One region of the Virgibacillus natechei genome, then DNA from elsewhere that is predicted to be linked to it. Evidence: a T-box and tRNA genes for the amino acid it is inferred to sense, from the RefSeq annotation. Region 1 holds a T-box; the other holds one or more tRNA genes.

What was found. A T-box is a leader RNA that pairs with one kind of tRNA and senses whether it is charged. The one in region 1 lies ahead of pheS (phenylalanine--tRNA ligase subunit alpha), so its partner is inferred to be a tRNA-Phe.
Region 2: it has a tRNA-Phe gene. The T-box ahead of pheS (phenylalanine--tRNA ligase subunit alpha) is inferred to sense a tRNA for this amino acid. The anticodon was not compared.

The regions. Positions count from the first base shown of each region.
Region 1 is NZ_CP110224.1:2,259,231-2,275,503, reverse strand. Features, by position in the region: gene OLD84_RS11900 (replication initiation and membrane attachment family protein) at 1-122, shown strand, start outside; gene dnaI (primosomal protein DnaI) at 127-1,053, shown strand; gene ytxC (putative sporulation protein YtxC) at 1,208-2,065, shown strand; gene thrS (threonine--tRNA ligase) at 2,446-4,386, shown strand; ribosomal protein L20 leader region at 4,695-4,823, shown strand; gene infC (translation initiation factor IF-3) at 4,897-5,400, shown strand; gene rpmI (50S ribosomal protein L35) at 5,430-5,627, shown strand; gene rplT (50S ribosomal protein L20) at 5,686-6,042, shown strand; gene OLD84_RS11865 (DUF1294 domain-containing protein) at 6,195-6,473, shown strand; gene OLD84_RS11860 (TVP38/TMEM64 family protein) at 6,543-7,136, shown strand; gene OLD84_RS11855 (sigma-w pathway protein ysdB) at 7,156-7,548, opposite strand; gene OLD84_RS11850 (dUTP diphosphatase) at 7,715-8,200, shown strand; gene OLD84_RS11845 (M42 family metallopeptidase) at 8,282-9,367, shown strand; gene OLD84_RS19330 (lytic transglycosylase domain-containing protein) at 9,518-10,132, opposite strand; gene sspI (small acid-soluble spore protein SspI) at 10,413-10,637, opposite strand; gene OLD84_RS11830 (TrmH family RNA methyltransferase) at 10,740-11,492, shown strand; T-box leader at 11,518-11,750, shown strand; gene pheS (phenylalanine--tRNA ligase subunit alpha) at 11,792-12,826, shown strand; gene pheT (phenylalanine--tRNA ligase subunit beta) at 12,840-15,266, shown strand; gene zapA (cell division protein ZapA) at 15,644-15,907, shown strand; gene OLD84_RS11810 (CvpA family protein) at 15,911-16,273, shown strand, end outside.
Region 2 is NZ_CP110224.1:1,062,188-1,078,460, forward strand. Features, by position in the region: rRNA gene OLD84_RS05705 (16S ribosomal RNA) at 1-1,363, shown strand, start outside; rRNA gene OLD84_RS05710 (23S ribosomal RNA) at 1,559-4,477, shown strand; rRNA gene rrf (5S ribosomal RNA) at 4,645-4,760, shown strand; tRNA gene OLD84_RS05720 (tRNA-Asn) at 4,847-4,921, shown strand; tRNA gene OLD84_RS05725 (tRNA-Ser) at 4,923-5,014, shown strand; tRNA gene OLD84_RS05730 (tRNA-Glu) at 5,031-5,105, shown strand; tRNA gene OLD84_RS05735 (tRNA-Val) at 5,180-5,255, shown strand; tRNA gene OLD84_RS05740 (tRNA-Met) at 5,273-5,349, shown strand; tRNA gene OLD84_RS05745 (tRNA-Asp) at 5,428-5,504, shown strand; tRNA gene OLD84_RS05750 (tRNA-Phe) at 5,558-5,633, shown strand; tRNA gene OLD84_RS05755 (tRNA-Tyr) at 5,661-5,745, shown strand; tRNA gene OLD84_RS05760 (tRNA-Trp) at 5,767-5,840, shown strand; tRNA gene OLD84_RS05765 (tRNA-His) at 5,853-5,928, shown strand; tRNA gene OLD84_RS05770 (tRNA-Gln) at 5,936-6,010, shown strand; tRNA gene OLD84_RS05775 (tRNA-Gly) at 6,014-6,088, shown strand; tRNA gene OLD84_RS05780 (tRNA-Cys) at 6,099-6,172, shown strand; tRNA gene OLD84_RS05785 (tRNA-Leu) at 6,184-6,265, shown strand; gene OLD84_RS05790 (MFS transporter) at 6,881-8,047, shown strand; gene OLD84_RS05795 (hypothetical protein) at 8,598-8,924, opposite strand; gene OLD84_RS05800 (SDR family oxidoreductase) at 9,298-9,951, shown strand; gene OLD84_RS05805 (YczE/YyaS/YitT family protein) at 10,235-10,876, shown strand; gene OLD84_RS05810 (hypothetical protein) at 11,032-11,196, shown strand; gene OLD84_RS05815 (hypothetical protein) at 11,282-11,425, opposite strand; gene OLD84_RS05820 (NAD(P)/FAD-dependent oxidoreductase) at 11,678-12,808, opposite strand; gene OLD84_RS05825 (DinB family protein) at 12,798-13,244, opposite strand; gene OLD84_RS05830 (hypothetical protein) at 13,326-13,892, shown strand; gene OLD84_RS05835 (manganese-dependent inorganic pyrophosphatase) at 13,980-14,909, shown strand; gene OLD84_RS05840 (DUF485 domain-containing protein) at 15,116-15,391, shown strand; gene OLD84_RS05845 (solute symporter family protein) at 15,388-16,273, shown strand, end outside.

The DNA.
Region 1 (16,273 bases):
ATACAAAGAAAAAGGAAGCTAAAAAACAGCCATCGATCGATTTAGCAAAAGAAAAAAAAGAAATTGCTGATATGTTAAATCAGTATTCAAGTAGTAATAAAAATAATCACATCCAAGGATGATAATATGAAGCCAGTACAGTCCACGTTGAAAAAGTGGATGCAGGAAAATGAAAATTTCAAAGATAATTATATGAAAATAAAACATGAGGTACTAAATGATCCAGAAATTAAGGAATTCTTATCATTTCATCCACAAATAAGTCAAAAAGAAATCGAGAAAAATCTGATTAAATTGCATGAGTACAAGACACAGTCTAAACAATGTGACAATTGTGCCTCATTTGGTGGATGTAAAAATATGATACAAGGGTATTCGCCGATCTTGCATGTTGATAACAATGAAATTCATTTGTCCTATGAAAAGTGCCATACCCGTATAGCCCATGAAAAACAAATGCAACAGCAAAACTTAATTCAAAGCTTGTATATGCCTAAAGAGATTTTGGAAGCAACCTTTGAAGGTATAGATGAAGATGGAGAAAGAAATATAGCTATTATGGAATTATTCAACTTTATAAGGGAAGTAAAAGATGGGATCCCCCAAAAGGGAATATATTTCTATGGAAGGTTCGGGATAGGTAAAACATACTTTTTAGGTGCATTAGCGAATGAATTAAAAAAAGTAAATATATCGACTATGATGATCTACATGCCAGAGCTTGTCCGCGAGATTAAAGCCTCCATGAAAGATGACTCTATTAACGAGAAAATAGAATTTTTTAAGAAAGCAGATGTATTAATGTTAGATGATATTGGTGCGGAAATGCAATCTGCTTGGTTTCGTGATGAAATACTGGGATCCATTCTGCAATACCGAATGATGGAAAGATTACCTGTTTTCTTTACATCGAACTATAGCCTAGAGCAACTGGAAGGGCATTTGGCATCAACGCGTACTGGTGTTGAAACGGTGAAAGCTGGAAGGATAGTTGAACGGATTAAACAGGTCAGTAAAGCAGTTGAAATAGACGGATATAACCGTCGAGATTAATAAAATGAGTATAATAGCTAGTACAAAGAAGCAATTCTTGGTACTAGCTATTTTATTTAACCAAATATTCTTACTAGTTTTGATGGTTTATACATGTTTTCGACCTTATGTCCATATAATGTAACAGTTTGGTGTTGGGTGAGGGTGATATGTATTGCAGGAAGTATATTTCGAATCAGACAAGGAAGTAATTAGTTTTTGTGAGCAGTTATTTAGTTATAACAAGCAAATTGAACTGCATTGGAAAACCAATGAAGATTGGGGGAATCATTTACGACTTGAATCTAAATTACGCAGCAATGAACTTACCGAAACAATTGCAAAATCGATGGCTGATGTATTTGTTTCACATCGCTTAAGAAGTACGATTAAAAGTATCATCGGAAAATATTATTATTATTCAAATATCGATGAAATTGAACGGATTATGGGATTAGCAGAATGGATTTTTGAAGGAGCTGATGCAGACAGCAAGCAAGTAAGAAATACAAAGGATCCAAGAATGTTACTTAAATCATTATTTATAGCAAATATCAAAGATGAATCAACGGTTCACTATGATTCAATTGTTAAATTTCGATTGAAAGTATTTACAGACCAGTTAATCCATTATGTAGGATTAGCAATTGATGAATTTAAACGAGAGGAAGATCACCAGGCATTTGTGAATACGCTTCGTGAATATATTGCAAAAAAAGAACCAAGCTATAATGTAATTCACGTATTGCAAGGAAACACTTTTTCCTTTTATAAACAAAATGGGAAGCGTTTTTCAAAAATGGAATTACGAACGTTCATGCAAAAAGAACCCCTTTATATTGTTGGGCTAGATGCGAATGAACTAAATTTGTCACCATTAATTGCTATGGCACCACAAAAAATAAAAATATATGGGGATCATCCATCTGAATCGAAAACATTGACTGTGATTAATGTTTTTCAGGAAAAAGTAGATTTTGAACCCTATCGAAAATTCCCTTTTGCACATAAAGTAATGAACCAAAATAATTAAGCTTGATTTTATTATAATGAAAGGCTATAATACAGATTATATAATTATACTAATTAATGAAAAAAGGTAAAGATAAGGATACGATTATTTGGGTTTTGTATAGATAAGAGAAGGAAGTCTATGGCTGGAAGCTTCCCCTATCAAACAAGTAATTACCACCTTGGAACCCTGCTATTTAAAGAAATAGTGGCGTAAATTCTGCGTTAAAGATTTAATGAGCCATGAATTTTTACGATGGAAATTAGGGTGGAACCACGACGTGTCAGACGTTCGTCCCTTTGCGAATATGCAAAGGGACGAGCGTCTTATTTTTATTGCTTTAGCATTCACTGAAGGCTTATTGAATGCCAAGTTTTCTAATATCAAGGGAGTGTTTTATAATGGCAGCAGAAATTTCAATTGTATTTCCAGATGAAACGCAGAAACAGTTTGCATCAGGGACAACTGGTGAAGAAATTGCAGGTGCGATTTCTCCTGGTTTAAAAAAACAAGCTATCGCTATTAAGTTGGATGGTGTGTTAGTTGATCTTAGGCGAGAATTATCTAGTGGCGGAAAGATTGAAATCATAACGTATAAAAATCAAGAAGGAATTGACATTATGCGTCACTCTACAGCACATTTAATGGCCCAGGCGATAAAACGGATTTATAAAGATGTCAAATTTGGCGTTGGTCCAGTAATCGAGGAAGGCTTCTATTACGATGTGGAAATGGATCATGTAATTAAACCAGAAGACCTTCCAAAGATAGAAAAGGAAATGAAGCGGATTGTTGATGAAAGTTTGGAAATAGAACGGTTGGTGGTATCACGTCAAAAGGCAAAAGAAATGTTTAACGACGACCATCTTAAACGTGAATTGATTGATTCTATTCCAGAAGATGAGCAAGTAAGTATCTATCAACAAGGTGATTTTTTTGATTTATGTAGGGGGGTACACGTCCCTGCAACAAACAAAATAAAGGCTTTTAAATTACTGACTATATCCGGGGCATACTGGCGAGGAGATAGTGATAATCAGCAATTGCAGCGTATTTATGGTACAGCTTTTGAAAAACAAAATCAGGTTGATGAACATTTACAGATCCTGGAAGAAAGAAAAGAACGTGACCATCGTAAATTAGGCAAAGAGCTGGGCTTATTTACGGTCTCACAAGATGTGGGACAAGGTCTCCCGTTATGGCTGCCTAAAGGTGCAACCATTCGTCGTAATATTGAACGCTATATCGTAGATTTGGAAGAACGCTTAGGATATGACCATGTTTACACACCCGTATTAGGAAGCGTTGATTTATATAAACAAAGCGGACATTGGGATCATTATAAAGATGATATGTTTCCAACACTTGAAATGGATAATGAAGATTTAGTACTACGTCCGATGAATTGTCCGCATCACATGATGGTTTATAAAAACGAGATGTACAGTTATCGTAATCTACCGGTTCGGATAGCAGAACTTGGTACGATGCATCGACACGAAAAGTCTGGTGCTTTAGCTGGGTTACAGCGGGTACGTGCCATGACATTAAATGATGCTCATATTTTCGCTCGACCTGATCAATTAAAAGAGGAATTTATTCGTGTGGTAGAACTGATACAAAAAGTATACGAAGATTTTAGTATTGAAGATTACTATTTCCGTCTTTCTTATCGCGATCCAGCGGACAAGGAAAAATATGTTGACAATGATGAAATGTGGGATAAGGCACAAGCAATGTTAAAAGAAACGTTAGAGGACATGGGAGTTGAATATGTCGTAGCTGTAGGAGAGGCAGCGTTTTATGGTCCAAAGCTTGATGTTCAGGTGAAAACAGCCTTAGGGAAAGACGAAACATTATCTACTGTCCAATTAGATTTCCATTTACCAGAACGCTTTGAATTAACCTATGTTGGAGAGGATGGCAAAGACCATCGTCCAGTCGTTATTCATCGTGGTGTGGTAGGAACAATGGAGCGTTTTGTAGCATTTCTTATCGAGGAATATAAGGGTGCATTTCCAACATGGCTAGCACCAGTCCAAGCGAAAATTATACCGGTATCACCAGATGTACATTTGGATTATGCGAAAAAGGTAGAGGATAAATTAAGACGTCAAGGTGTGCGTGTCTCCGTGGACGAACGAAATGAAAAGATTGGCTATAAAATTAGGGAAGCACAGACGCAAAAAGTACCTTTTGCATTGGTTCTAGGCGATAATGAAATTGAAGAAAATGCAGTGAATGTAAGAAGGTATGGAGAAAAACAATCTGAAACTCTAGGTTTTGAGGATTTCGTGAAATTGATAAATAAAGAAATTGATGAAAAAGAAATACGAACGTAATTAGAAAATGAGGCATATCGCCAAGCTTTGTGGCAAAAGTTAAAGCCCGCACTTACGATGCAAAATGTTTTTAGTGAGGGAATTAATTGAAGTCCAAATGTTATCGGTGAGGCGAGCGAGGATTAACGCGCCAGTCCCAAGACGTGCAATGAAACTGCCAAGGATATGCCCGCGTATTCTTGGCAGTTTCAATATACGCTGAGCGCGCTAGACGAAAAGACGAGAGAAACTCATAGTTCGTTTAAAATGATTCTTGACAATAGAGTGTAAAGATGCTATTCTTAATAAGTTGCAAAATTAAATGATCTAAAGACAAGTAGAGGCACCCGCTTCTCACCTGATCAACGCATACTTTATGTAGTTGACTGGTTCCAACTTTTTTTAAAAGACAAATGGAGACGTGTGGGTGCATGATGTACCGACACTTTTTTTATTTATTAAAATTGCTTGTCAATACTAGGTCGATCAGCAAGTATAAAATTTTGGAGGTGGCTGGATATTAGCAAAGATATGAATGTAAACGAAAAGATTCGTGCTAGAGAAGTACGTCTTATCGACTCAAATGGTGATCAGCTTGGAGTGAAATCACGTAACGAAGCATTGGACATTGCTCAAACGAGGAATCTGGATTTAGTATTGGTTGCTCCAAATGCAAAACCACCAGTTTGTCGCATCATGGACTTTGGTAAATATCGTTTTGAACAGCAAAAGAAAGAGAAAGAAGCACGGAAGAAGCAAAAAGTTATCAATGTCAAAGAAGTTCGATTCACTCCAGGTATTGGCCAACATGATTTTGATACGAAATTAAAGAATGCTAGAAAATTTCTTGATAATGGCGATAAAGTAAAAGCAGCAGTTCGATTCCGTGGACGTGCTATTACACACAAGGATTTGGGTCGAGAGGTTTTGGATCGTTTTGCTGAACAAGTTAAGGATGTAGCAACGATTGAATCCAAACCAAAAATGGAAGGCCGTAATATGTTTATGATGGTCGCTCCGTTAAAAGAAAAATAATTAGTTACAATTACAAGGAGGAACTCACTATGCCTAAAATGAAATCTCATAAAGGTTCTCAAAAACGTTTCAGAAAAACCGGCACTGGTAAACTTAAACGTTCACACGCATTCACAAGTCATATGTTTGCAAATAAATCTCAAAAACAGAAACGTAAGCTTCGCAAGAGTACAGTAGTTTCAGCAGGGGACTACAGACGTATCAAAACAATGCTACCTTATAAATAAGGTAAGCTCGGTATTATATAATTAACGATTTCTATATGTATTTTAGGAGGGAACTATTATGCCACGTGTAAAAGGTGGAACAGTAACACGTCAACGTCGTAAACGCGTTCTTAAATTAGCCAAAGGATATTATGGTTCAAAGCATGCGTTATTTAAAACAGCAAAACAACAAGTAATGAAATCAGGTATGTATGCATATCGTGACCGCAGACAGAAAAAACGTGATTTCCGTAAATTATGGATTACGCGTATTAATGCTGCAGCTCGTTTGAATGATCTTTCATATAGCAAGTTAATGCACGGGTTGAAAGTAGCAGGTATCGACATTAACCGTAAAATGTTATCAGATCTTGCTATTAATGACGAACAAGCATTTGCTCAATTAGCAACGAAAGCTAAAGACGCGATTAAATAAATTTAATTTGAACGACCAAATCCTTTCTAAGTTGGATTTGGTCGTTTTTTAGCAGAAAGCAGAAAGATTTTCCTGCTACTTAACTAGCTGAATATGGTGAGTTGCCTGAAGGCTTGGAGATAAGCTGATTTTCTAATAAAGGGGATAGCAAGATGAACGAGGCGAATACTATCGTGATTTATATTCTAGGTGTAAGTGCCATAACCTTTTTCTTAATGGGAATGGATAAGCAGAAGGCAAAAAAACAGCAGTTTCGTATTCCTGAGCGAACCTTTTGGATATTATCTATTCTTGGTGGATCATTTGGATCCTATATGGGAATGAAAATGTTTCGCCATAAAACGAAACATCGTTCGTTTGTAGTTGGAGTACCAATGTTGATCATTATCCATTGTACAGGAATTGCATACCTATTCTTTTTCATGTCATAAAGGCTCGTCTATTGTCATATACATGTACTAGTAGAGCTTCATGTTCGGCTCTGGAAGGGGAGGTAGATGATGGAGCTTTTTGGAAATTATTTAATGGCTTTCATTGAAACTGGTGGATTATTCGCCCCAATCCTGTTCATTAGTTTTCATTTATTACGGCCATTGTTTTTTCTTCCTGTTGTTTTTATATGTATTTCCGGTGGTATTTTGTTTGGAGCTGTGGCAGGAACGCTGTATTCCATTATTGGTATTACGTTATCTAGTATTATTTTCTATTTCATTATAACGTGGATGCCGAAATCATTTAATAAACTGGTACGTGTTAAAAAGAAAATGATAGGTCAGAATTCTGAATTAACGACATCACAAATCACGCTACTTCGTCTTGTACCGTTTATCCATTTTCATCTTTTATCCTTATGCTTAATTGAGATCTCCGCAAATTTTAAGGATTACACGAAATCATCTTTATTATCCAATATTCCCTTAGCCTTTGTATACACGTCAATAGGAGGCTGGATATCTAATTTAACCCCATTTCACATCTTCGTATTTCTAACGGCATTACTCCCATTTATTTATATCTTGAGAAGAAAAGAAATTATAATTAACTGGCAGGAATTTTTTCAAGTTGGTATAAAAAGCAAACACTCGTCAATTTAAATAATGACGAGTGATTTTTTTATTCCATACCTGTAAGCAGTAATTGATTGATTGGATGTTTCCATTCTATTTTGGCATGGTGATAGCGGATGAGTATTTCTTTCTCTAAAAAATATAAATCTTCTCGTGTTAGTCCCCGTAATTCTAACGGATCATCTACGGTAACATGAATGTCGACCACTTCAAATGAATCTTCTGTAGTACCAAGGTATTTAACCCCTTCAAAAAAACAACCTTTGTAGACGAATTGAAAATTCTTCTTGGCATTATTTGGTTCGTCCAAAAAGAAGAAGTCGTTTGATTCTTTAGCCATACGTAATTGTCTTTGTGGATTTCGGAGATATTGAATCAATGTATAGACGAGGAGAGCTAGTGCTATAACAATTAAGATTCTAAACAGGATAATAACCATATCCAACCCTCCATGTAGTTTGTTATACTATTATACGATTTAATCCGGTAATTAGTTTCACTATTCCCAGATAAATCGTGGTACAATCATTAGAAACCGTGGCATTCGTTAAAGAGATTCTTAGAAAGCACTTGTGGTTTGCTAAAAATGAAATGGAGGAATTTAATTGGACTGGAAAGCATTGTTTTCGATGCAAGCGCAATTGGACAAGTATATTGAAACAAAACATGATTTATTGGAGAAGGACGTTTTCCAAGAAAAATATCTTGCATTATTGGTAGAGCTCGGTGAATTAGCAAATGAGACAAGAACATTTAAATTTTGGAGTAACAAACCACGAAATGAAAAAAGTGTAATATTAGAGGAATACGTTGACGGGGTCCACTTTATTCTGTCATTAGGGATAGACAAAGGATTTCGTTATGATAGCAGGCAATTGAAGGAAATCACTCATTCTGAAACCGAACAATTTAACCGTGTATTTGAAGCTTGTGTAACGTTTAAACAAAAACCAACGCAAGCAACTTATATAAACTTATTTGAAGCATATTTGCAGCTAGGAGCATTGCTTGGATTCACAGAGGCCGATATACAAAGCGCATATTTGAAGAAAAATGAAGTAAATTATGATCGACAAAATCAAGGCTATTAAGTTAATTAGCCTAAATATTTTATTATTTTGATTAAAGCAGTTATACTTGTTACGGATACTAATGGAAGGAGTAAATTACATATGACAAAAATGGATGAAACGCTTACAATGCTTAAAGATTTAACAGATGCAAGAGGTATTCCAGGAAACGAAAAAGAAGCAAGAGATGTGATGAAACGTTATATCAAACCATATGCTGATGAAATTTTTACAGATAATCTAGGCAGTTTGATTGCTAAAAAAACAGGTGATGAAAATGGCCCGAAGATTATGGTTGCTGGACACTTGGATGAAATAGGGTTTATGGTAACTCGAATAGACGATAAAGGATTTGTTTATTTTCAAACAGTCGGTGGCTGGTGGAATCAAGTAATGTTAGCACAGCGTGTGACCATTATGGGTGATAATGGAGATGTGACTGGTGTTATAGGCTCAAAGCCACCACATGTCCTCTCAGCAGAGGCGCGTAAGAAACCGGTTGATATTAAAGAAATGTTTATTGATATCGGTGCGTCAAGTAAGGATGAAGCGAAAGAATTTGGAATCAAACCAGGTCATTCTATTGTTCCCTATTTTGAATTTACACCATTAAAAAATGAAAAAATGTTATTGGCAAAAGCCTGGGATAACAGAATTGGTATTGCGATTGCGATTGAAGTGTTAAAACAGCTTAAAGGTGTTAATCATCCAAACATTGTGTATGGTGTGGGAACGATCCAGGAAGAGGTTGGACTACGTGGTGCGCGTACTTCTGCACATGCCATTGAACCAGATGTTGGTTTTGGGGTAGATGTAGGTATCGCTGGTGACACGCCTGGTATTTCTGATAAGGATGCGGACAGCAAATTAGGGGATGGTCCTCAAATTATTCTATATGATGCATCAATGATTTCGCATAAAGGTGTACGTGACTTCGTAGTGAATACTGCTGATGAGCACGATATTCCGTATCAATATGCCTCGATTGCGGCAGGTGGAACAGATTCAGGTGCCATTCATTTGACGGCAAACGGGGTTCCATCATTATCGATAACGATTGCAACACGTTATATTCACTCACATGCAGCAATTTTACATCGTGATGACTTTGAAAATGCGGTGAAGTTAATTGTAGAAACGATTAAACAATTGGATGCTGATACAGTAAAAGAATTGATTTTAGCTTAAAGCGTTTCTCGTAAGTATGGTGGCTTTTAAATTTTCGGAGTTGATATAAAAGACGAACTTGAAATGAAGGATGATACTTTTACCCCGCTGCGGAAATACCTACCTCCTTGCCCTGGCATAAAGTAAAGGCTGTCCTTTGGACAGCCTTTGCTATGCTTGGTATGAATTCATCACTTTTTGTACATAATTCTGTGTTTCATCAAATGGTGGGATTCCCTGGTATTTATCCACATTTCCTGGTCCTGCGTTATATGCAGCTAGGGATAATTTAACGTTACCATTATAACGATTTAGCATTTGACTTAAATATTTTGTACCACCATCTATATTTTGCCCTGGATCAAACGAATTGGTAACTCCGAGTCCTTTTGCTGTTTCAGGCATTAATTGCATCAACCCTTCTGCCCCAGCATGGCTTTTGGCATTTGCATTATAATTGGATTCTGCCTCAATAACAGAATGAATGAGCTTCTCGTCAATACCATACTTTCTGGCTGATTGAGTAATATTGTTATCAAATTGCGTTGGGGATACAGGGTTTGCAATTCCTGTAGTATTATAAAATGGATATGTATTTTCGACACTGCTTCCAAAATTATGCTGCTGCATTGGTATACTACTACGTGCTCTCGTCTCGCTTAATTTTTGCTGAAACATTTGTTCAAATGTGCTGATAAACGGGGATTGCTGGGTGGATGAATCAGTAGGTGTTAAATGAGACGTCGTTTTGTTTTGGACTATTTGCTGTAAATTTCTTATTTCCATATAAAAATCTCCCTTTTAGAGCATAAATCTATTTTACCCTTAGGGATTTATAAAAGCAATATGTATCTTGTTTTCTTTAGCAGATGCAAAATTATACGGATTTTCTAAAAAGATAAGAGATCATTACTTATTCGGCTAGAAGGTTTAGATAGTGAAATCGGCTATTGCGCCGATTTCTACCAATCCGCCCCCTGACTTCTAGCCTCTGGAAAAATGAGGCGGCAGCTGAGGTTTTTTCAAAAGAGACAGATGCATAATAGCATCTATCTCTTTTACTTTATTATTCTGTGTCTACAGCTTGTTTGACACCTTGTTCTAATGCATCCACCATTTCTTGTTTGTCCTGATCAGCTGATTGTTTCCAGATTAATTCAAACATAACCCCTAGTCCTGGCAGCATTTTCTCTTCTCCATCTTGAATTGCTTCTGAGATGGTGGCTTCCAGTTGATCTTGATCATTTGTAGAAATATTGGATAGAATTGCTTTTCGTAAATTTAGATCCATTTGCTTCACCTCTTTTATTAAATTCTTCTAAGGATAGTTTGACCGCTACTAGTCAAAATATGTATGATCATAGTAGAAATAATGGATAGGACTGAAAAAAATATGATTACATCAGTGAAAAATAATAAGGTCAAGGCGTGGCGTAAGTTACATAAAAGAAAAGAGCGTACGGATTCAGGAACGTTTCTCATTGAAGGTCTTCATTTACTTGAAGAAGCTAAGGATAGTGATTGGACGATTCTGGAGATTATTGTTCAAGATACGATTGAATTACCAGATTGGAGCACGGAATTCTCTATTGAAGTGGTAAGCGATCATGTTTTTCAACATATATCTCAAACAAAAACCCCACAGGGAATAGCTGCAGTTGTGGGTATACATTTCCCTGATAAGTGGACTGGTAATCATATGCTTCTGATTGATTCGGTACAGGATCCTGGAAATTTGGGAACAATCATTAGAACCGCTGATGCCAGTGGATTTAGTGGAATTGTCTTAGGTAATGAAACCGTTGATTTGTATAATGATAAAGTAATCCGTTCAACACAAGGATCTATTTTTCATATTCCAATTTATCAAGCAAATCTTCAAGAAGAAATCGTTCAATTAAAGAAGAATGGATTTAATGTATGGGCTACTGCACTTATGAATGCACGGAGCTATAATGAAGTGGAGGTCTCTGAAAAGGTAGCATTAATTGTCGGGAATGAAGGTGCGGGAGTTCAAAGTGAATTATTACAACTAGCAGACACTATTGTTAATATTCCAATATATGGAAAAGCCGAGTCCCTTAATGTGAGTGTGGCAGCAGGTATTTTAATGTACCACGTAAAAATGGTTGCAAGCTACAAGTAAAATACTTATAATATATATTAATAGTAATAAAGCCTTGAAAGAGCCAAATAGCAATTAGCAGCGAGAAAGGGAGGAAATACCTGGACTGAGAGTATTTCCGTCGTATTAAATGTTATTATTTCACTCTGGAGCTGACACTTGGACCTTACACAAAGGGAGTAAAGGTGTTCCGGATGTTTAATCCGTTATCATTTTTTGAGTTGGATACATATATGTGTCAACAAGGGTGGTACCGCGAATAAAAGCCTCGTCCCTTTTCTAGGGATTAGGCTTTTTTTATATGAAGGAGGTAATTTTAGATGAAAGATCAATTAGAAGCAATTCAAAAAGAAGCACTGGAAAGTATAGATAATTCCCAAGAAATGAAAGAGCTTCAAGCTATTAAAGTTACATATTTAGGAAAAAAAGGTTCTTTAACTAGCGTATTAAGAGGGATGGGAAAGCTACCTGCAGAAGAACGGCCCGTAGTTGGTGAAATTGCCAACCGTGTAAGAGAGACGATCACGGATGCGCTGGATGAGAAAAACGACAAACTTGAATCAGAAGCACTGGAAAAACAATTGGAAACAGAGGCGATTGATGTTACGTTACCTGGACGACCTGTACAAGTAGGTGGACCACATTTATTAACAAACATCATTGAAGAGATAGAGGATTTATTTATTGGAATGGGATTTGAGGTAAGGGAAGGTCCTGAAGTAGAAACGGATTATTTTAATTTCGAAGCATTAAATTTACCAGAAGGGCACCCTGCAAGAGATATGCATGATACATTTTACATTACAAATGATTTGTTATTACGTACACATACGTCTCCAGTACAAGCAAGAACCATGCTTGGCTATGATGGTGATAGTTCTGTGAAAATGATTTGTCCTGGAAAAGTTTACAGACGTGACACGGATGATGCGACACATTCTCATCAATTCACACAAATCGAAGGCCTTTATGTCGATAAGAATGTCCGCATGAGTGACTTGAAAGGAATATTAGATGTATTCGCAAAGAAAATGTTTGGAGAGGACCGTGAAATAAGGCTGCGACCAAGCTTTTTCCCATTTACAGAGCCTTCCGTTGAGATGGATATTTCATGCAAGGTTTGTGAAGGAGCAGGTTGTTCCATATGTAAAAAAACGGGTTGGATTGAAATTTTAGGTGGCGGAATGGTTCATCCAAATGTCTTGGAAATGGCTGGATATGATCCCGAAATATATAGTGGATTTGCGTTTGGTATGGGCCCTGATCGTATTGCTATGTTGAAATATGGTGTGGATGATATTCGCCAATTTTATACGAACGATAAACGATTTTTAAAACAGTATCATAATGCGTAGGAGGTAAATGACGATGTTCGTATCATTAAACTGGTTAAGAAATTATGTTGATTTAGGAAATCTAACCCCAGAGGAACTGGCTGAAAAAATCACTAAATCCGGGATTGAAGTAGATGGAATTGAATATATAGCTGAAAAAAGCAACGACGTGGTTATTGGTTATGTCGAAACCTGTGAAAGACACCCTAATGCGGATAAGCTAAGCCTTTGCAGCGTCGATGTTGGTGAAGAAAAACTACAAATCATATGCGGAGCTCCAAATATCATGCAAGGCCAAAAGGTAGCTGTCGCTCAGCCTGGTTCTGTTTTACCTGGAAATTTTAAAATCAAAAAAACGAAATTACGTGGTGTGGAATCAAATGGTATGATTTGTTCCATGCAAGAACTAGGACTGAAAGAACAATACCTGCCAAAAGATATCACAGATGGAATCGTTGTTCTTCCTGACGATGCCATCATCGGTGAAAGTGTTAGTCCATTATTAAATTTGGATGATGCTGTACTGGAATTTGATTTAACCCCAAACCGGGCTGACAGTTTGTCTATGCTGGGTGTCGCTTATGAAGTAGCTGCAATTTTAGATAAACCGATTCTCCTGCCGGATGAAGATGTGGAAGTAAGTGACGAGGACGCGAACGCGTACATTAATGTAGAGATCGAAGATACTGATTTGAATCCGTATTATGGCGCATTTATGATTAAAAATCTTGTAATAAAACCTTCCCCACCATGGATTGCTAACTATTTGATGGCTTCCGGGATTCGTCCGATCAACAATGTTGTTGATATTACAAATTATGTATTACTTGAATACGGACAACCGTTACATGCTTTTGATTACGATCGACTTCAATCTGAAAAAATACTGGTGCGAACAGCTAAGCAAGGAGAAAAGCTAGTTACACTAGATGAAAAAGAACGAATTTTATCAAAAGATCACCTTGTGATAACGGATGGAAATGATCCTATTGCGCTAGCTGGTGTGATGGGGGGAGCAAGTACTGAAGTAACGGAAGAAACCACAACTGTTTTATTGGAAGCGGCCTATTTTGCACCAACTGCTGTACGAAAAACAGTGCAAGATACGGGGTTACGCAGTGAATCGAGTAGCCGTTTTGAAAAAGGTATTGATCCTAACCGTGTGAAGGCTGCGGGACTTAGAGCCTGCCAGTTGTTACAGCAATATGCCGAAGGAGAAGTTCTTGGAAACGCTGTTGAAATTGATCAACTGAATTATACAGAAAAAACAGTAGAAATGAATGTGGATGAAATTAACAACCGACTGGGAACAGCAATTTCAACCGTAGAAATCGTCCATATTTTAAATAAGCTCCGTTTCAATTTCAGGCAGAATGATAAAGACTTTATCGTCTATGCACCTACACGGCGTCAGGATATTAAGATATTTGAAGATATGTTAGAAGAAGTTGCCCGGATTTATGGGTATGATAATTTACCATTCACATTGCCAATGGGAGCATCACATGCCGGATCGCTAACTGAGCGTCAACAATTAAAGCGAAATGTGAAAAACTATCTGCAAAGCGTCGGGCTGATGGAAACGATGACATATTCTTTAACAAACAAGCATTATATTTCAACATTAATCAGTCCAGAAATTAAGGCTAAAGATCCGAAACCTGTTGAACTAGCAATGCCAATGAGTGAGGATCATAAATATCTGCGTTTAAGCATATTGCCGGAATTATTAAGCACATTAGCTTATAATCAGGCCAGAAATCAAATAGACCTGAGCTATTACGAACTTGGTTCCATATTTATTTCAAATGAAAAAGAGGTAACAGAACAACCAGACGAACACTTACGATTAGCCGGAGCATTAACAGGAAAGTGGCTGGAACACCAATGGCAACAAGAGAAGAAGGAAGTAGATTTTTATGTTGTGAAAGGAATCGTAGAAGGGTTATTTGATTATCTAAACATTCCGGTTACATTTGAACAAGCAAAGCTTCCTAAAATGCATCCTGGCAGATGTGCAACAGTAGTTGTTCATAATAAAACCATTGGCTTCGTTGGCCAATTACATCCAATCCAGGCGAAAAATAGGAATGTAAAAGAAACGTATGTGTTTGATGTGAACATGGAGGAGGTATTTGCAGCTTACAACAATGAGCCAAGCTATAATCAAATACCAAAATATCCATCTGTTACACGAGATATTGCTTTCACCTTAGATGATCATGTAGTAGCAGGTGAAGTAAAGTCTACGATCGAAGAAATAGGGGCACCACTTGTGAAAAACGTGCAAATTTTTGATGTTTATCAAGGTGATAATTTAGCCGAAGGTAAGAAATCGATCGCTTATAGCTTACTCTATCAGCACCCTGATAAAACATTGAAAGACCATGAAGTAGAAGAATCCTATCAAAAAATTATAGAGACCGTAAATACTAAATTTAATGCACATGTTCGATCATAATAATAGATGAAAAACGATACGGCCTTTAGGGACCGTATCGTTTTTCTATAAATATGCACGTGCTTTTGTCCATTCGAATATATAAACGATAGAAAAACACCTTTAATATTGAAATGATAAAAACATAAAGTGAAACTTCATTCAGTGGAGGTTTTGTTCTCCCCACTGAATATTAGTTGAACCAATCGGGCTTATACGGGCAGTTAACTCCCACCTGAAATTTTCGTCTTACTCCATTTTTGAGGTGGGAGTAGTTTTACTACCCGTTAAACTGTGATAAATTAGGGGTTAGAAGCCATATGCTTCCTAATTTCCTAATTGCTTCACTTCATGTTATTATTAGGTGAACAATTTTTCTCAGGCAGGAGGATACCAGTGTGGCTCATAACAATAAAAAACGCGTGACAGTAGAGATACACAATAAATCTTACACAATAATTGGCGAAGAATCTGCAAGCCACGTAGAAATGGTTGCAAGTTTGGTAGACCAAAAAATGAGGGACATTCAAGAAAAGAATGAAAATCTTGATACAACGAAACTTGCTGTTCTTACTGCTGTCAATACAATGAATGATTATTTAAAACTTAAAGAGGACTATGCTAAATTGGCAGGTTCGTTAAATAGGAAAGAGGATAAATAAAGTATGTTTGATTTAATTTTAATCGTATTACTGATTTTGGGTTTTTTAATTGGTTTACGAAGAGGGTTCATTTTACAATTATTTCATTTAGTCGGTTTTGTTGTAGCATTCATTGTTGCTGTTCTCTACTACGATGTTCTTGGAGAACGGATTTCACTGTGGATACCATACCCACAGATATCCAATGACAGTGCATGGGCTGAATTCCTTCAATCCCTCCCACTCGAAAGCGGATTTTACAATGCAATTGCTTTTGCCATCATTTTCTTTGCTGTTAAAATATTATTACAAATTATAGCTTCAATGCTCGACTTCGTAGCATATTTACCTGTGTTAAAATCTATTAATAAAATACTGGGTGCAGTT
Region 2 (16,273 bases), 1.2 Mb from region 1:
CCTGATGAGAAGTTAAAAGGCGGCTTTTAGCTGTCACTTACAGATGGGCCCGCGGCGCATTAGTTAGTTGGTGAGGTAAAGGCTCACCAAGGCGACGATGCGTAGCCGACCTGAGAGGGTGATCGGCCACACTGGGACTGAGACACGGCCCAGACTCCTACGGGAGGCAGCAGTAGGGAATCATCCGCAATGGACGAAAGTCTGACGGTGCAACGCCGCGTGAGTGATGAAGGTTCTCGGATCGTAAAACTCTGTTGTTAGGGAAGAACAAGTACCGTTTGAATAAGGCGGTACCTTGACGGTACCTAACCAGAAAGCCCCGGCTAACTACGTGCCAGCAGCCGCGGTAATACGTAGGGGGCAAGCGTTGTCCGGAATTATTGGGCGTAAAGCGCTCGCAGGCGGTCTTTTAAGTCTGATGTGAAATCTTGCGGCTTAACCGTGAGCGGTCATTGGAAACTGGAGGACTTGAGTACAGAAGAGGAGAGTGGAATTCCACGTGTAGCGGTGAAATGCGTAGAGATGTGGAGGAACACCAGTGGCGAAGGCGACTCTCTGGTCTGTAACTGACGCTGAGGAGCGAAAGCGTGGGGAGCGAACAGGATTAGATACCCTGGTAGTCCACGCCGTAAACGATGAGTGCTAGGTGTTAGGGGGTTTCCGCCCCTTAGTGCTGAAGTTAACGCATTAAGCACTCCGCCTGGGGAGTACGGCCGCAAGGCTGAAACTCAAAAGAATTGACGGGGGCCCGCACAAGCGGTGGAGCATGTGGTTTAATTCGAAGCAACGCGAAGAACCTTACCAGGTCTTGACATCCTCTGCAACCGGTAGAGATACCGGGTTCCCTTCGGGGACAGAGTGACAGGTGGTGCATGGTTGTCGTCAGCTCGTGTCGTGAGATGTTGGGTTAAGTCCCGTAACGAGCGCAACCCTTAATCTTAGTTGCCAGCATTAAGTTGGGCACTCTAAGGTGACTGCCGGTGACAAACCGGAGGAAGGTGGGGATGACGTCAAATCATCATGCCCCTTATGACCTGGGCTACACACGTGCTACAATGGATGGAACAAAGGGCAGCGAAGCCGCAAGGTGTAGCAAATCCCATAAAACCATTCTCAGTTCGGATTGCAGGCTGCAACTCGCCTGCATGAAGCCGGAATCGCTAGTAATCGCGGATCAGCATGCCGCGGTGAATACGTTCCCGGGCCTTGTACACACCGCCCGTCACACCACGAGAGTTAGCAACACCCGAAGTCGGTGAGGTAACACGTTTACGTGAGCCAGCCGCCGAAGGTGGGGCCAATGATTGGGGTGAAGTCGTAACAAGGTAGCCGTATCGGAAGGTGCGGCTGGATCACCTCCTTTCTAAGGATAAATAGAAGGAACGCTTCAGAGGTACCCTAACGGGTTCTCTGAGGTCAGGGGCATACATGGTTGTTTGGTTCAGTTTTGAGGGATGTAAATCTCTCATTTTGTTATTTTGTACCTTGAAAACTAAATAAGAGTAATCAACGACATCAAATTAAATTGTACGTTCTTTTGAATGAAAACAAGTAACTTAGTTAAGTGAAGAAGAGCGCACGGTGGATGCCTTGGTACGAGGAGCCGAAGAAGGACGGGACTAACGCCGATATGTCTCGGGGAGTTGTAAGTAAACATTGATCCGAGAATTTCCGAATGGGGGAACCCACTGTTCGTAATGGAACAGGACATTTATCTGAATACATAGGATAAATGAGGCAGACCCGGGGAACTGAAACATCTCATTACCCGGAGGAAGAGAAAGCAAATGCGATTTCCCAAGTAGCGGCGAGCGAAACGGAAACAGCCCAAACCAAAGAGCTTGCTCTTTGGGGTTGTAGGACATTCCATTGGAGTTACAAAGAAATGCGTTAGACGAATCGATCTGGAACGATCAGCCATAGAAGGTAAGAGCCCTGTAGTCGAAAAGGCATTTCCTCCGGAGTGTATCCTGAGTACGGCGGAACACGAGAAATTCCGTCGGAATCTGGGAGGACCATCTCCTAAGGCTAAATACTTCCTCGTGACCGATAGTGAACCAGTACCGTGAGGGAAAGGTGAAAAGCACCCCGGAAGGGGAGTGAAATAGAACCTGAAACCGTGCGCTTACAAGTAGTCGAAGCCCGTTAATGGGTGACGGCGTACCTTTTGTAGAATGGACCGGCGAGTTACGATTACATGCAAGGTTAAGTGGAAGACACGGAGCCGCAGCGAAAGCGAGTCTGAACAGGGCGTCTCTAGTATGTGGTCGTAGACCCGAAACCGTGTGATCTACCCATGTCCAGGGTGAAAGTCAGGTAACACTGACCGGAGGCCCGAACCCACGTATGTTGAAAAATGCGGGGATGAGGTGTGGGTAGGGGTGAAATGCCAATCGAACACGGAGATAGCTGGTTCTCTCCGAAATAGCTTTAGGGCTAGCCTCAAGGTTGATTGTACTGGAGGTAGAGCACTGATTGGACGAGGGGCCCTCACCGGGTTACCGAATTCAGTCAAACTCCGAATGCCAGCTACTTTGCCTTGGGAGTCAGACTATGGGTGATAAGGTTCATAGTCGAGAGGGAAACAGCCCAGACCGCCAGCTAAGGTCCCAAAGTATACGTTAAGTGGAAAAGGATGTGGAGTTGCCCAGACAACCAGGATGTTGGCTTAGAAGCAGCCATCATTTAAAGAGTGCGTAATAGCTCACTGGTCGAGTGACTCTGCGCCGAAAATGTACCGGGGCTAAACGTATCACCGAAGCTGCGGATTGTTCTAATGAACAATGGTAGGAGAGCGTTCCAAGTGCTGTGAAGTCAGACCGTGAGGACTGGTGGAGCGCTTGGAAGTGAGAATGCCGGTATGAGTAGCGAAAAAAGAGTGAGAATCTCTTTCACCGAAAGCCTAAGGTTTCCTGAGGAAGGCTCGTCCTCTCAGGGTTAGTCGGGACCTAAGCCGAGGCCGAAAGGCGTAGGCGATGGACAACAGGTAGATATTCCTGTACCACCTCGTGACTGTTTGAACGATGGGGGGACGCAGTAGGATAAGGAATGCGCACAGATGGAATAGTGCGCCCAAGCAGTGAGAAAGTCGAATAGGTAAATCCGTTCGGCAATTTCAAGCTGTGATGGGGAGGGAAATTGAGTACCGAAGTTCCCGATTTCACACTGCCAAGAAAATCCTCTAGTGAGGTCACAGGTGCCCGTACCGCAAACCGACACAGGTAGGCGAGGAGAGAATCCTAAGGTGAGCGGGAGAACTCTCGTTAAGGAACTCGGCAAAATGACCCCGTAACTTCGGGAGAAGGGGTGCTCACTCGTGAGTGAGCCGCAGTGAATAGGCCCAAGCGACTGTTTATCAAAAACACAGGTCTTTGCGAAGCCGAAAGGCGAAGTATAAGGGCTGACACCTGCCCGGTGCTGGAAGGTTAAGGGGAAGCGTTAGCTTTCGAGCGAAGCGCAGAACCGAAGCCCCAGTAAACGGCGGCCGTAACTATAACGGTCCTAAGGTAGCGAAATTCCTTGTCGGGTAAGTTCCGACCCGCACGAAAGGTGCAACGACTTGGGCACTGTCTCAACGAGAGACCCGGTGAAATTATACGATGTGTGAAGATGCACATTACCCGCGACAGGACGGAAAGACCCCGTGGAGCTTTACTGTAGCCTGATATTGAATGTTGGTATAGCTTGTACAGGATAGGTGGGAGCCTTGGAAACGTGAGCGCTAGCTTACGTGGAGGCATCCGTGGGATACCACCCTGGCTGTACGAACCTTCTAACCCAGGACCGTAATCCGGTTCGGAGACAGTTTCAGGCGGGCAGTTTGACTGGGGCGGTCGCCTCCTAAAAAGTAACGGAGGCGCCCAAAGGTTCCCTCAGAATGGTTGGAAATCATTCGTAGCGTGTAAAGGCACAAGGGAGCTTGACTGCGAGACCTACAAGTCGAGCAGGGACGAAAGTCGGGCTTAGTGATCCGGTGGTACCGCATGGAAGGGCCATCGCTCAACGGATAAAAGCTACCCCGGGGATAACAGGCTTATCTCCCCCAAGAGTTCACATCGACGGGGAGGTTTGGCACCTCGATGTCGGCTCATCGCATCCTGGGGCTGTAGTCGGTCCCAAGGGTTGGGCTGTTCGCCCATTAAAGCGGTACGCGAGCTGGGTTCAGAACGTCGTGAGACAGTTCGGTCCCTATCCGTCGTGGGCGTTGGAAGTTTGAGAGGAGCTGTCCTTAGTACGAGAGGACCGGGATGGACATACCGCTGGTGTACCAGTTGTTCCGCCAGGAGCATGGCTGGGTAGCTACGTATGGCAAGGATAAGTGCTGAAAGCATCTAAGCATGAAGCCCCCCTCAAGATGATACTTCCCATCACTTTAAGTGAGTAAGATCCCTCAGAGACGATGAGGTAGATAGGTTCGAGGTGGAAGCGTGGCGACACGTGCAGCTGACGAATACTAATCGATCGAGGACTTAACTAATTTCTTATTTGATCGGCGTTGATGATACTCTTATTTAGTTTTTAGGGTATAAATGGACAAAAACCCTTGCAATTTAGACAAAAAATGCATATAATAAAACTTGTCCTTATCATAAGGAAGTTCTGTAAAATGTTCACATCCAGTGAATAACACAGAATGACATCAGGTCTGGTGGTAATAGCGGAGAGGTCACACCTGTTCCCATGCCGAACACAGAAGTTAAGCTCTCCAGCGCTGATGGTAGTTGGGGCTTTGCCCCTGCAAGAGTAGGACGTCGCCAGGCAAATTCTATTTCATGGAATAATTTCTTAGCATGTTCATACATATATCTGATTAATTATTCTCGAATGAATTGCTCAAATTGATTATTCCACAGTAGCTCAGTGGTAGAGCTATCGGCTGTTAACCGATCGGTCGTAGGTTCGAATCCTACCTGTGGAGCCATGGAGAGCTGTCCGAGTGGCCGAAGGAGCACGATTGGAAATCGTGTAGGCCGTTCACGCGGCCTCGAGGGTTCGAATCCCTCGCTCTCCGCCACTTTTAATATATGATTGGCCCGTTGGTCAAGTGGTTAAGACACCGCCCTTTCACGGCGGTAACACGGGTTCGAATCCCGTACGGGTCACCAACTTTTAAATTATAAGACTTCTTTATAACCTATCTTATGTATTGGACATAAGACGGTAACGCATCATTTTCACTGGAGGATTAGCTCAGCTGGGAGAGCACTTGCCTTACAAGCAAGATGTCGCAGGTTCGAGCCCTGCATCCTCCACCATTACTAATTCATTATATCGCGGGGTGGAGCAGTCTGGCAGCTCGTTGGGCTCATAACCCAAAGGTCGCAGGTTCGAATCCTGCCCCCGCAACCAAAAAATTTCAGTTGACTACTATGAATGTGTATTTATGTTAATTGAAAATGATAGTGTACTTTAGTGCACAAAAAACATGGTCCGGTAGTTCAGTTGGTTAGAATGCCTGCCTGTCACGCAGGAGGTCGCGGGTTCGAGTCCCGTCCGGACCGCCATTTTATACAGAACTAATGTGTTGATTTATGATTAAATATTTACTGTTTCATCTGGCTCGGTAGCTCAGTCGGTAGAGCAACGGACTGAAAATCCGTGTGTCGGCGGTTCGATTCCGTCCCGAGCCACCACTTTTAATTAATTAGTAAGACATATATGGAGGGGTAGCGAAGTGGCTAAACGCGGCGGACTGTAAATCCGCTCCCTCAGGGTTCGGGAGTTCGAATCTCTCCCCCTCCACCATTTATGTTTAAATAAATACGTAGGGGTATAGTTTAACGGCAAAACGGAGGTCTCCAAAACCTTTGATGTGGGTTCGATTCCTACTACCCCTGCCATTTTTTTATATGGCGGTCGTGGCGAAGTGGTTAACGCACCGGATTGTGGCTCCGGCATTCGTGGGTTCAATCCCCACCGGTCGCCCCATAGAAATTGGGCTATAGCCAAGCGGTAAGGCATCGGGTTTTGATCCCGTGCATCCCAGGTTCGAATCCTGGTAGCCCAGCCACTTGCGGAAGTAGTTCAGTGGTAGAACACCACCTTGCCAAGGTGGGGGTCGCGGGTTCGAATCCCGTCTTCCGCTCCATTTTATTAATGGCGGTATAGCCAAGTGGTAAGGCAGAGGTCTGCAAAACCTTTATCACCGGTTCAAATCCGGTTACCGCCTCCATATATAATTATGCCGGTGTGGCGGAATTGGCAGACGCGCATGACTCAAAATCATGTTCCTTCTGGAGTGCCGGTTCGATCCCGGCCACCGGTATCAGTGTAACATATATATGGCGCTATCTATTCGACTAGGTAGTGTCTTTTTGTTTATAAAATTACGTAGAATGTACATATAATAGTCATGCAACCACGAACAACCATGACGAAGGCTTGACTTTCTTTCCTTATTTACTAGGAAGGATGCTTATTTTTGTGTCTAAACGGAGAAGTAATAATTTAAATCCGTAGGAAATTCGCATAGCAATCGAGTCATAAGAGTTAGAGACGTTGACTTACTACGAAGTGGTAAGGATTCAGCCAAACTGTAAATTTTTAAACAATCACTTTTGTACATATAATAGTGGATTAATGAAGGTCCAGGATATTGCTATAGCATGGTAATGATGGTGGGACGAGAAAGCGGGCAAGATGTCCCAGTTAGCTATATAGAATGGGACACTTTTCCTGTCCCTATGTCCCATAACCAAATTAATTGGTAAAATAAGAAAACTTTCTGTCCCGCAAACAAATATAAATGGAAAATGGGTTTCCGGGTTTGCTCCTGTGAAAATGCTGAAATTTTTACATGACTATCAGGGAGATTCGGACTGAGTATGTTTGGTAAATAGACATGCTCGCGGGTCCAACTAACAACTAAGGTGGATGTACATTGAAACTAAATAAAGCATTGCCAATACTTTTTATCATTATGTTCCTTGTCATGGTTGGCTTTGGGATCATTATACCTGTGCTTCCATTCTATGCAGAGGAACTGGGAGCATCGCCTACGGAACTTGGATTATTAATGGCTGTTTATTCCTTGATGCAGTTTATTTTTGCCCCAATGTGGGGACGTATTTCCGATCGTGTAGGCCGGAAGCCAGTAATCTTGATTGGTATTTTTGGATTGTCGCTATCCTTTTTCATGATGGCACTGTCTACACAGCTATGGGTGCTTTTTGTTGCGCGCTTTATCGGTGGTGTATTATCTGCTGCAAACATGCCGACAGTCATGGCTTATGTTGCGGATATCACAACAGAGGAAGATCGAGGCAAGGGAATGGGAATCGTAGGAGCAGCTACCGGGCTTGGTTTTATATTTGGTCCGGCGATTGGTGGAACATTTACGGACATTAGCTTGGATGCTCCGTTTTATATTGCAGGGATTGTATCGTTCGCTACTATGTTCCTAGTATTCTTTATTCTAAAAGAATCTATCCATCTATCAACAAGTGGAGCGGCTGCACAAAAAAAACTGTCATGGAGAAATGTTTTTCAAGGACCTTTATTCATGTTGTATTTTCTGCAATTTTTTATAACAGTATCATTAGCCGGTTTGGAAGCAACCTTTGCTTATTTTGCAGCGGAAAGGGCAGGGTTGGACGCCGTGTCGTTGGGTTACATATTTATGATTATGGGGCTTGCAAGTGCGGCTGTACAGGGATCTATGGGTGCATTGACAAAAAAATTCGGAGAAGTGCGTATTATACAGGCGGGAATTTTCATTTCTGCCCTAGGTTTTGCGCTTATTCTATTTACACAGAATTTTATCACTGCGGCCATATTTCTGTCCATATTTGGTGTTGGCAATGGGGTAATCCGGCCAAGTGTTTCCTCGCTGTTAACGAAAAAGTCAACTGTTGGGTACGGTATGGTGACGGGATCCTTGTCTTCATTTGATTCCTTGGGGAGAATCATTGGACCTGTGCTTGGAGGACTTTTGTATTCCGTTTTCATAGGATTGCCATACATATCGGGTATCATTCTTTCTTTGTTTGCCTTTGTCCTGTTTCGGACGGCCTTGGCAAAAACAAATCTCGCAGATAGGGGTACATAAAATAAATTCGGTGTTGCGGAATTACATCAAATCACCTTATAAACGTTTGGAGTTTTTTCTTCAGGCGTTTTAATTTGTTGTAAGTAATGGTAAAATTCTGATGATGGCAATAAATAATGGTTAACTGAAGTTTGTGTTGCTATGAGAGAAGTGGTTATTGCTTTTAAAGGATGTTGATTTAAAATGAGTATGTTACTGTAGGCTTTCGCTATCATTCTTCCTTTCTTAGGATTTTTGGTTTATGGCTAGTCCAAAATCGCAGGAGGAATTTAATTTCCATCCCTATTGCAATAATATTAATGCTGTCTGGTAGATTTTGGCAATCAATACGAAAAAAAACAGACAGAGCCTTCTCATTAGCTGTCGGCTCTTTATATAAATGATGGTTTGGAGTAAAGACGTGTTATAATTAGAGTTACTTCCCCCAATCATTTTAGCCTGCTGCACTTTATCTTTTGGATAAATGCAATAACAGGTTCTGCCGGATAGGAATATTCCACCTCGCGGCTAAGATGATCAACAATTTTTTTGCGTTCCATCTGACTCCTTACTATTCAATTTCCTCCAAAAACTGTATATCCTCTTTTGATAGACGTTCTCCGTTAATCTTCACATTCCCATCCAGCTTTACTTTTCCTTCCATCAATTCCTTATGGGACAGTACACACGGAATATCGTGCTTTACTGGTATTCCTTCATTGTCATAAAATATGTATCCTTCTTTTTCATCAAATATAAAAGAGTTGATTTTCATATTTGGTGTAATGAATAATGTCAATTTGTCATTTCCATTCCACATTATTTTTACAAGGATTTTCTTTTTTGTTTTCTTTTCAAGAAGCGTTTTTAAAGCACTAATTGAAACGATGTCATCCATGAGTACACCTCCTGACTGCGATACTCCACTTTGAATTAAAAAATTATCGTATAGATCATATTTTAACTGTTATTCCTTAAATTTAAAAATAAAAATCCTGCATTGTTCAACTGATTAACGGAGGAACGGCATGAAAAAAATATGCAGATCAAATTTCGCGGCACACATTATGATTTTGGCTATTATTAGGGAGAAATACTGAAAGGTTCCATTTTGATAAAAAATAGGGAGCAGCAATGGAAAGTGAGAAATGATCCAGCTAATCAGCTTTACTGCTTGAGTCAGAATAATAGACAACGCCCTGCTAATTATTTACGATAAAGAAAGGGAATACAAAAAGGTCTTATTAAATCTATTAGAAAGGGTGGATAAAGTGAAAGTTCTAGTAGTAGGAGCAAATGGTCAAATTGGAAAACAGTTGGTTAAATTTATACAGGAAAGTGACAACCTTGAAGCTAGGACAATGATCCGCAAACAGGAACAGGCGTCTTTTTTTGAAGATTTAGGTGCAGAAACGGCACTGGTGGATCTGGAAGATGATATCGATGCAATTGCAAAGGCTGCCGATGGAGTTGATGCGGTCGTATTTACTGCAGGTTCCGGTGGTCACACAGGAAAAGACAAAACCATTATGATTGATTTGGATGGGGCTGTAAAAACGATTGAAGCTGCTAAAACTGCAGGAGTGAAACGATTTATCATGATCAGTTCATTTGATACCACTCGTAAAGCCATTCAGGAAGCAAATGAAAACTTTGCACCATATGTTGTCGCCAAGCACTATGCTGATGAATGGTTAAAAGCAACCGACCTAGATTATACGATTATCCATCCAGGGTTTTTAACAAATGATGAAGGAACTGGAATGATAAATGCCGCTCCTGAAGTGAAGAGCGACGAAGTGCCAAGAGAGGATATTGCAAGAGCGATTCTTGCCAGTCTGGAAAATGATAAATCAATCGGAAAGGAATTTCAGGTAGTAAAAGGCACAACAACGGTGAAAGAAGCAGTTGATTCCATCAAATAATTTTAAAATAATTTTACCAGTGAAGACAACTTGCCAAAGAGGTGGGTTGTCTTTTCGTTTTCAGTGATCTCAAAGGAACGTTTTAAATTGCTGATCAATATTGCAGGCACTGGCGGTTTTCTAGTCACATCTGATGATCTGACGAATGCCAAGTCTTCTAATCACTTGTTTATGATAAAATCGATAATGGGTGTTAGTCAGAAGCCTGCTGTGAAATGGATTTTATGTTAACATAGTTATTTATAGGCTCTTTTTTGAAAGAAGGTTGATCGTATTGATACATATGATGCGTTGGTTCTTTTTCGTAATAGGAATTATGTTTTTTAGTTTAGGAATTAGTATTGCAATAAAGGTACAACATCTGGGTATCCACCCGTGGGATGTGCTGAATGTAGCGCTTTTCGAGCGAGTTGGCTTATCGATTGGTTCGTGGGCTATTATCATTTCTGGTGTGTTAATTATTGTGTCGTGGATCCTGGATAAAAGTTATATTAAATCGGGGACCTTCTTCAATGCTTTCTTAGTAGGAGCATTTGTTGATCTTTTTTTATGGGTTGATTTCCTTCCAAATGCTACGCATGCATGGCCGGATATTCTTATTATTCTTTCTGGAATTGTAATTATGGGTCTTGGTGGTGGGATGTATAATGCTGCAGGAGTTGGATCAGGCCCGCGAGATGGGTTTATGTTATCCATTTCTGATAAGTTGAATGCACCTATTAGTAGGGTTCGGATTGTGACGGAAAGTTCTGTTCTGGTATTAGGTCTAGTATTGGGAGGGCCTGTATTTTGGTTTACGTTTATTTTTACATTCATTCAAAGTCCATTGTTTCAATTCTCTTATTATAAATTCGGTAGCCTTATCACTGCTATTGAATCTAATTTTTTAAAGCGCAAGGAACAATATTCAAAAACAAGTGTGTAAATGAATTTTCAGGATAATTTGTACTTAGTTATGGGTTTTTCACCAATAGATAATTGAATTTCACTGTAAAAACCTATTGTAAAATGGTCTTTTAAACTTCTGCAAGTATTTCTCCTCTCTGCTACAATACTTAAAAATAGGAGATGAGAGCTAGGATGATAAACAAGGGGGACGAAAATTATTTTCCGATGAAAAATGTAACAGGGCTGTGCAAGATGAAGAATAATACGGAAGAAATTATTAATGCATTAGTGACGAGAAAAATTAGGATTGTCTTTGTTGACGAATGTAAGTATACAAAAACGATACGGAAGTTGTGATAATTCATGAAGACCAAAGAAACATAACGGTTCCTTTGGTCTTTTGATTTGCTGATTTAAAATTTGATCCTCTGTTCGTAATTCTTTACAGGATATACGTTTCAATTGTATTAGCCATGGCTCTATCAATATCATATGCATCGATTATAAATTCAAGCACGAACCAGCTCAACGTTACCAATAATATAGAAGCTATTAGAATTATAAGTACCATCGTTTTACCTTTCATGATAAATCTCCCTTCATTATCCAGCTTAAGCGTACCAAATCAATTCATAAGTGTAAATATATGTATTCAAGTTGGTAGAGAAAGTATGAACTATCCATATAGATCATACTAGATTAATAGCAGTTGATTAGCTATTTGTACTCCGTTCATCATTATCTCCGCATTATCTCCGATTAGTGGAATCTCCATTTCATTACCTGCAACTCAAGCAGCTTTCTGCCAGCAAAAAGGACAGACTTTTAAAAGTCTGTCCTAATTTATCGCTCCAGACACGTCATAATCAAGTAAATCAATGTCTAAGTCCTCACCTAAAGCAAGTTTTGCTAATTGTATGCCTACATATGGTCCTGTTGTTAGACCAGATGAGCCGAGTCCGTTGGCAAGTAACAGTCCGTCATATTCCGGTAGCGCTCCTACAACTGGAAGGAAGCCAGGAGTGAATGGACGGAATCCAACTCTTGTCTCAAGTACTTTGCTTGAAGCAATACCTGGTGCTATTTGTATTGCCTTAGTTAAAATCTCCTGAATTTTACCCGCAGTAACCCGCGTATCAAAGCCAGTATTATCTTCCTGTGTAGCTCCAATAACGAAGCGTCTATTATTTAAAGCTAGCATGTATGAATTATTAGGAGGCATAATAAGAGGCCAGGCCGCAGTATTCTTTGCTAGCACTTCTAAATGCATGATTTGTGCTTTTTGTGGTGTTACCTCAAACGATATACCTAATGGTTTGAATAATTCATCCATCCAGGCGCCAGATGTGGCAATAACCGTATCTGCTTCAATGATTTGGCCGTCAAGCTTAACACCTGTCACCTGTGCTCCACTATGAACAAGCTTAGCGTTGCCATACGCAATGGTTCCACCATGTTTTTTAACACCACGCAGTAAAGCATCACGTAACTTTCTGCCGTCGACTCGTGCTGCGCCACTAACATGAACAGCCCCATACCCATCGTTGAGTAGTGGAAACAGTTCCTTCGTTTGTGCAGCATCAAGCAGTGAGACATCACCAATTTCTGGGGCATCTTCCCGCCGTTTAAGGATACGATCTTGCATTGCCATTAACTTTTTTTCCTCGGTATGAAGACGAAGGGCTCCAACCTGTAAGTAGCCAGTTTCCGTTTCGCCGTCTTTTGCTAGTTCATCCATTAGTTTTGGATAAATCCTGGCTCCACCTTTTGCTAAGTGATACCATGCTTTGTTTCGACGCTGGGATAACCATGGACAAATAATTCCCGCAGCAGCATCGGTTGCTTGCCCTTCATCTTTTCTATCGATTACAACTACTTCAGCACCGCTTTTAGCAAGGTGATAGGCTGTACTAGCACCTAATATCCCTGCACCAATAATAATAAATTTATTTCTGAAATTAGGATGCATGTACAACTTGCTTCATTGCTTTCATTTTTCCAAGATGCTCACTTTCATGTTGAATTACCATTGCAAATAATTCGTCATAGGTTTTAAAATTCATAAACTTAAAAGGAAGCTCTTGTGCGAAAAAATCATCTGAAAGCTCATTGATGCGCGTTTGCTGTTCTTCTAAAAGGTTGACAAGCTCTGAAATTGCAGGGACTTCCGATGGCCAGTCTGCAGGCTTTGTTCCACCTCCGAACAGATCATTATATTTTTCTGGAAAATTAGCGGATTGTTTCGGGTAGCCAAATAGTAATGCTTCTGCGGTGACAAGTACGTGTCCCACATGCCAGTGTATCGTGTTATTAAACGCCTCAGCCTGGTAATCCGCCGTCTTCTCATCGAGGTCTTTCGCGAATGAAAGAGAAGCGCTCCTTGTAAAATTAAATAGATTTGACATTAGAATCCCACCTTTAATTAATTATTTCTATATTAAATATAAGAATAAATGGTACAATTGTAAAGGAAAGGGGGATAAAATATGGAAAGAAACATAGTCGGGAGAGTTTTATTATATACGGGAATTGTATTTATAATTGCTGGTTTATTTTTAGGAATTTCAATGATAGTGGCGCATAGTGCTCGCCTTCCAGCTAATATGGAAGGGGAAATCAGAATTATGGATATGTTGGTAGGTTTCTCCAATTCATCGCTGCCCTATATAATAGGTGGTTTCTTATTAATAGGTGCTTCTGAAATAATAAAATTATTGCACTCAATTAATAGAAAGCCCGGTCTCTACAAAGAGGTGGCAACAATGCAGCAATCAGATACTGGCGTAAATATTCAAAAAATTGAAGATGAGAGTCGACCAACTGATTGGAAGTTAAGTAAAACAGATGAAGAGAAAATATATGAAGCTTTTTCGGATAAAGCTATTTTGGAAATTATTGCATCTCCCTTTGAAGGTTACTGTATCGTTAAATTACAAGAATATGACGGCCCGTTAGATCCGGTTATTAAAGTGGTCGATTTAAATGGATTAAATCTGCAGGAAGTGAAAGACCATGCTACCAAACAGAAAATATTGGATTGGTATAAGGAGTAAAACTAAAGTAAATGCTTTTTCCTAGGCACTATATTATGGTAATCTTAGAGTTGGACAAGTTATATTACATATGAAGGAGAAATGAACATGGGTAAGACCTTAATTTTCGGACATAAAAGTCCTGACACAGATACGATTTCCTCAGCATTAGCTTATGCTGATTTAAAGAATAAACGAGGTGAAAATGCAGAGCCTGCCAGACTAGGTCCAGTAAACAAAGAAACACAATATGCATTGGATTATTTTAACGTGAAAGCACCACAACTTATTGAAAAAGTAGACGCTGATGTGGAAAGCGTAATTTTAGTTGATCATAACGAATTTCAGCAGAGTGTGGATAATATCCAGGAAGTACGGATTGCTGAAGTCATCGATCACCATCGTATTTCAAATTTCGAAACGAAGGAACCGCTCTATTTCCGCGTGGAGCCAGTTGGGTGTACAGCGACTATTTTGAATAAAATGTATAAAGAAAATGATGTAGCTGTTTCAAAAGAAGTGGCCGGGTTATTAGTGTCAGCAATTATTTCTGACTCTTTATTGTTAAAATCACCAACCTGCACAAAAGAAGATGTGGATGCGGCATATGAGCTAGCGGAAATTGCTGGTGTGGATTTGGAAAAATATGGCCTTGATATGCTGCAGGCAGGCGCTGACTTAAGTGATAAAAAGATTACGGAACTTTTAACAATGGATGCTAAAGAATTTGCAATGGGTGGAGAGAGAGTTGTTATTGCCCAGGTGAATACAATTGATATCAATCAGGTCTATCACCAACAAGCGCAGCTGGAAGAAGAAATAGACAGGTCTATAAAGGAAAAAGACCTTGGATTATTTGTGTTTGTCGTAACCGATATTTTAAACAGCAATTCAGATGTGCTAGCTCTTGGAAGAAATAAAGACAAGTTAGAAAAAGCATTCGATGTAGAATTAAAGGAAAATCGCGCCTTACTTGAAGGGGTCGTATCCCGTAAAAAACAAATCGTTACGACGTTGACAGATGCATATAGTGAATAAGTAAGTCTGATCCCTTTGCAATGAATGTTGTAAGGGGATTTTTTATGTCCGGGTTAGTAAGTGTGCCTCCTCATAAAAAATAGGCTAGTAAATGAAAATTGCATTAATCTTTACAAGTATCCATCGTTGGATTATTATTAGTTTACAATAAATCAAATTTTCTTAATTTATATAATAGACTCAATTATGGTGGTGAGAATTTGGTGATGGAAAACCTATTTCATCAATTAATGAAAAAAAGAAGACGTCTACTCATAAAGCTGTTAACGTTTCTTATCATCTTTTATTTTGCATTGCCGCTCACGTTGACTTTTTTTCCCTATCAAATGAATAGAGCTATCCCTTTTGTAGGTATATCCTGGGGTTGGTTGTATGCATTTGCCCAAATACCAATGACTTGGATTCTTGGGTGGATTTACTATAGGAATGCAAAAGATTTCGATCGATTCATTGAACAAATAAAGCAGGGGGAACAACGGTGAATCTTACCTATTTCTTGTTTTTTATATGCATTATTGTCTGCACGTTAATTATTACATACTGGGCAGCAAAACGAAGTCAAACAACGAATAGCTTTTATACGGCTGCAGGCAGTTTAACAGGCTTTCAAAACGGAATGGCGATTTCTGGTGATTTCATAAGTGCTGCTTCCTTTCTTGGTATTGTTGGCGCAATTGCGATAAATGGCTATGACGGATTTTTGTATTCCATAGGTTTTTTGGTTTCCTATTTGATTGTGATATTTTTAATTGCTGAACCAGTCCACCATTTGGGAAAGTATTCACTTGGAGATGTTATATGCGCTCGATTTCCCAGCAAGCGAATCCGTTTGATTATGGGTTGTGGGGCGTTTGCCATCTCGATTCTTTACATGATCCCACAATTGGTAGCTTCGGGACTGTTAATCCGTTTGTTATTGAATATCGATTATTCGCTTTCCGTTGTTGTTATTGGTGGTTTAATGACTGTTTATGTCGTGTTCGGTGGAATGATTGCCACTTCCTGGGTCCAAATTGTTAAAACAGTTGTACTGATGTCGGGAACATTTCTTCTTTCATTAATTGTATTTTCCCGTTTCAACTGGAATATTACAAACTTAATAGAAGAGGTCAAACAAGGTACGCCTTTAGGAGATGACTTTTTCTCTTCAGGAAATTTATTTAATAGTCCACTGGAATTAATTTCACTGCAGCTTGCTTTAATACTAGGAACAGCAGGACTACCGCATATTTTGATTCGACTTTTTACAGTACGAAATACGGTTGAAGTACATCGTTCCTTAATCAGTGCAACTTGGATTATTGGACTTTTTTATCTAATGACACTTGTTCTTGGTCTTGGAACCGTCGCTTTGTTGGGATACG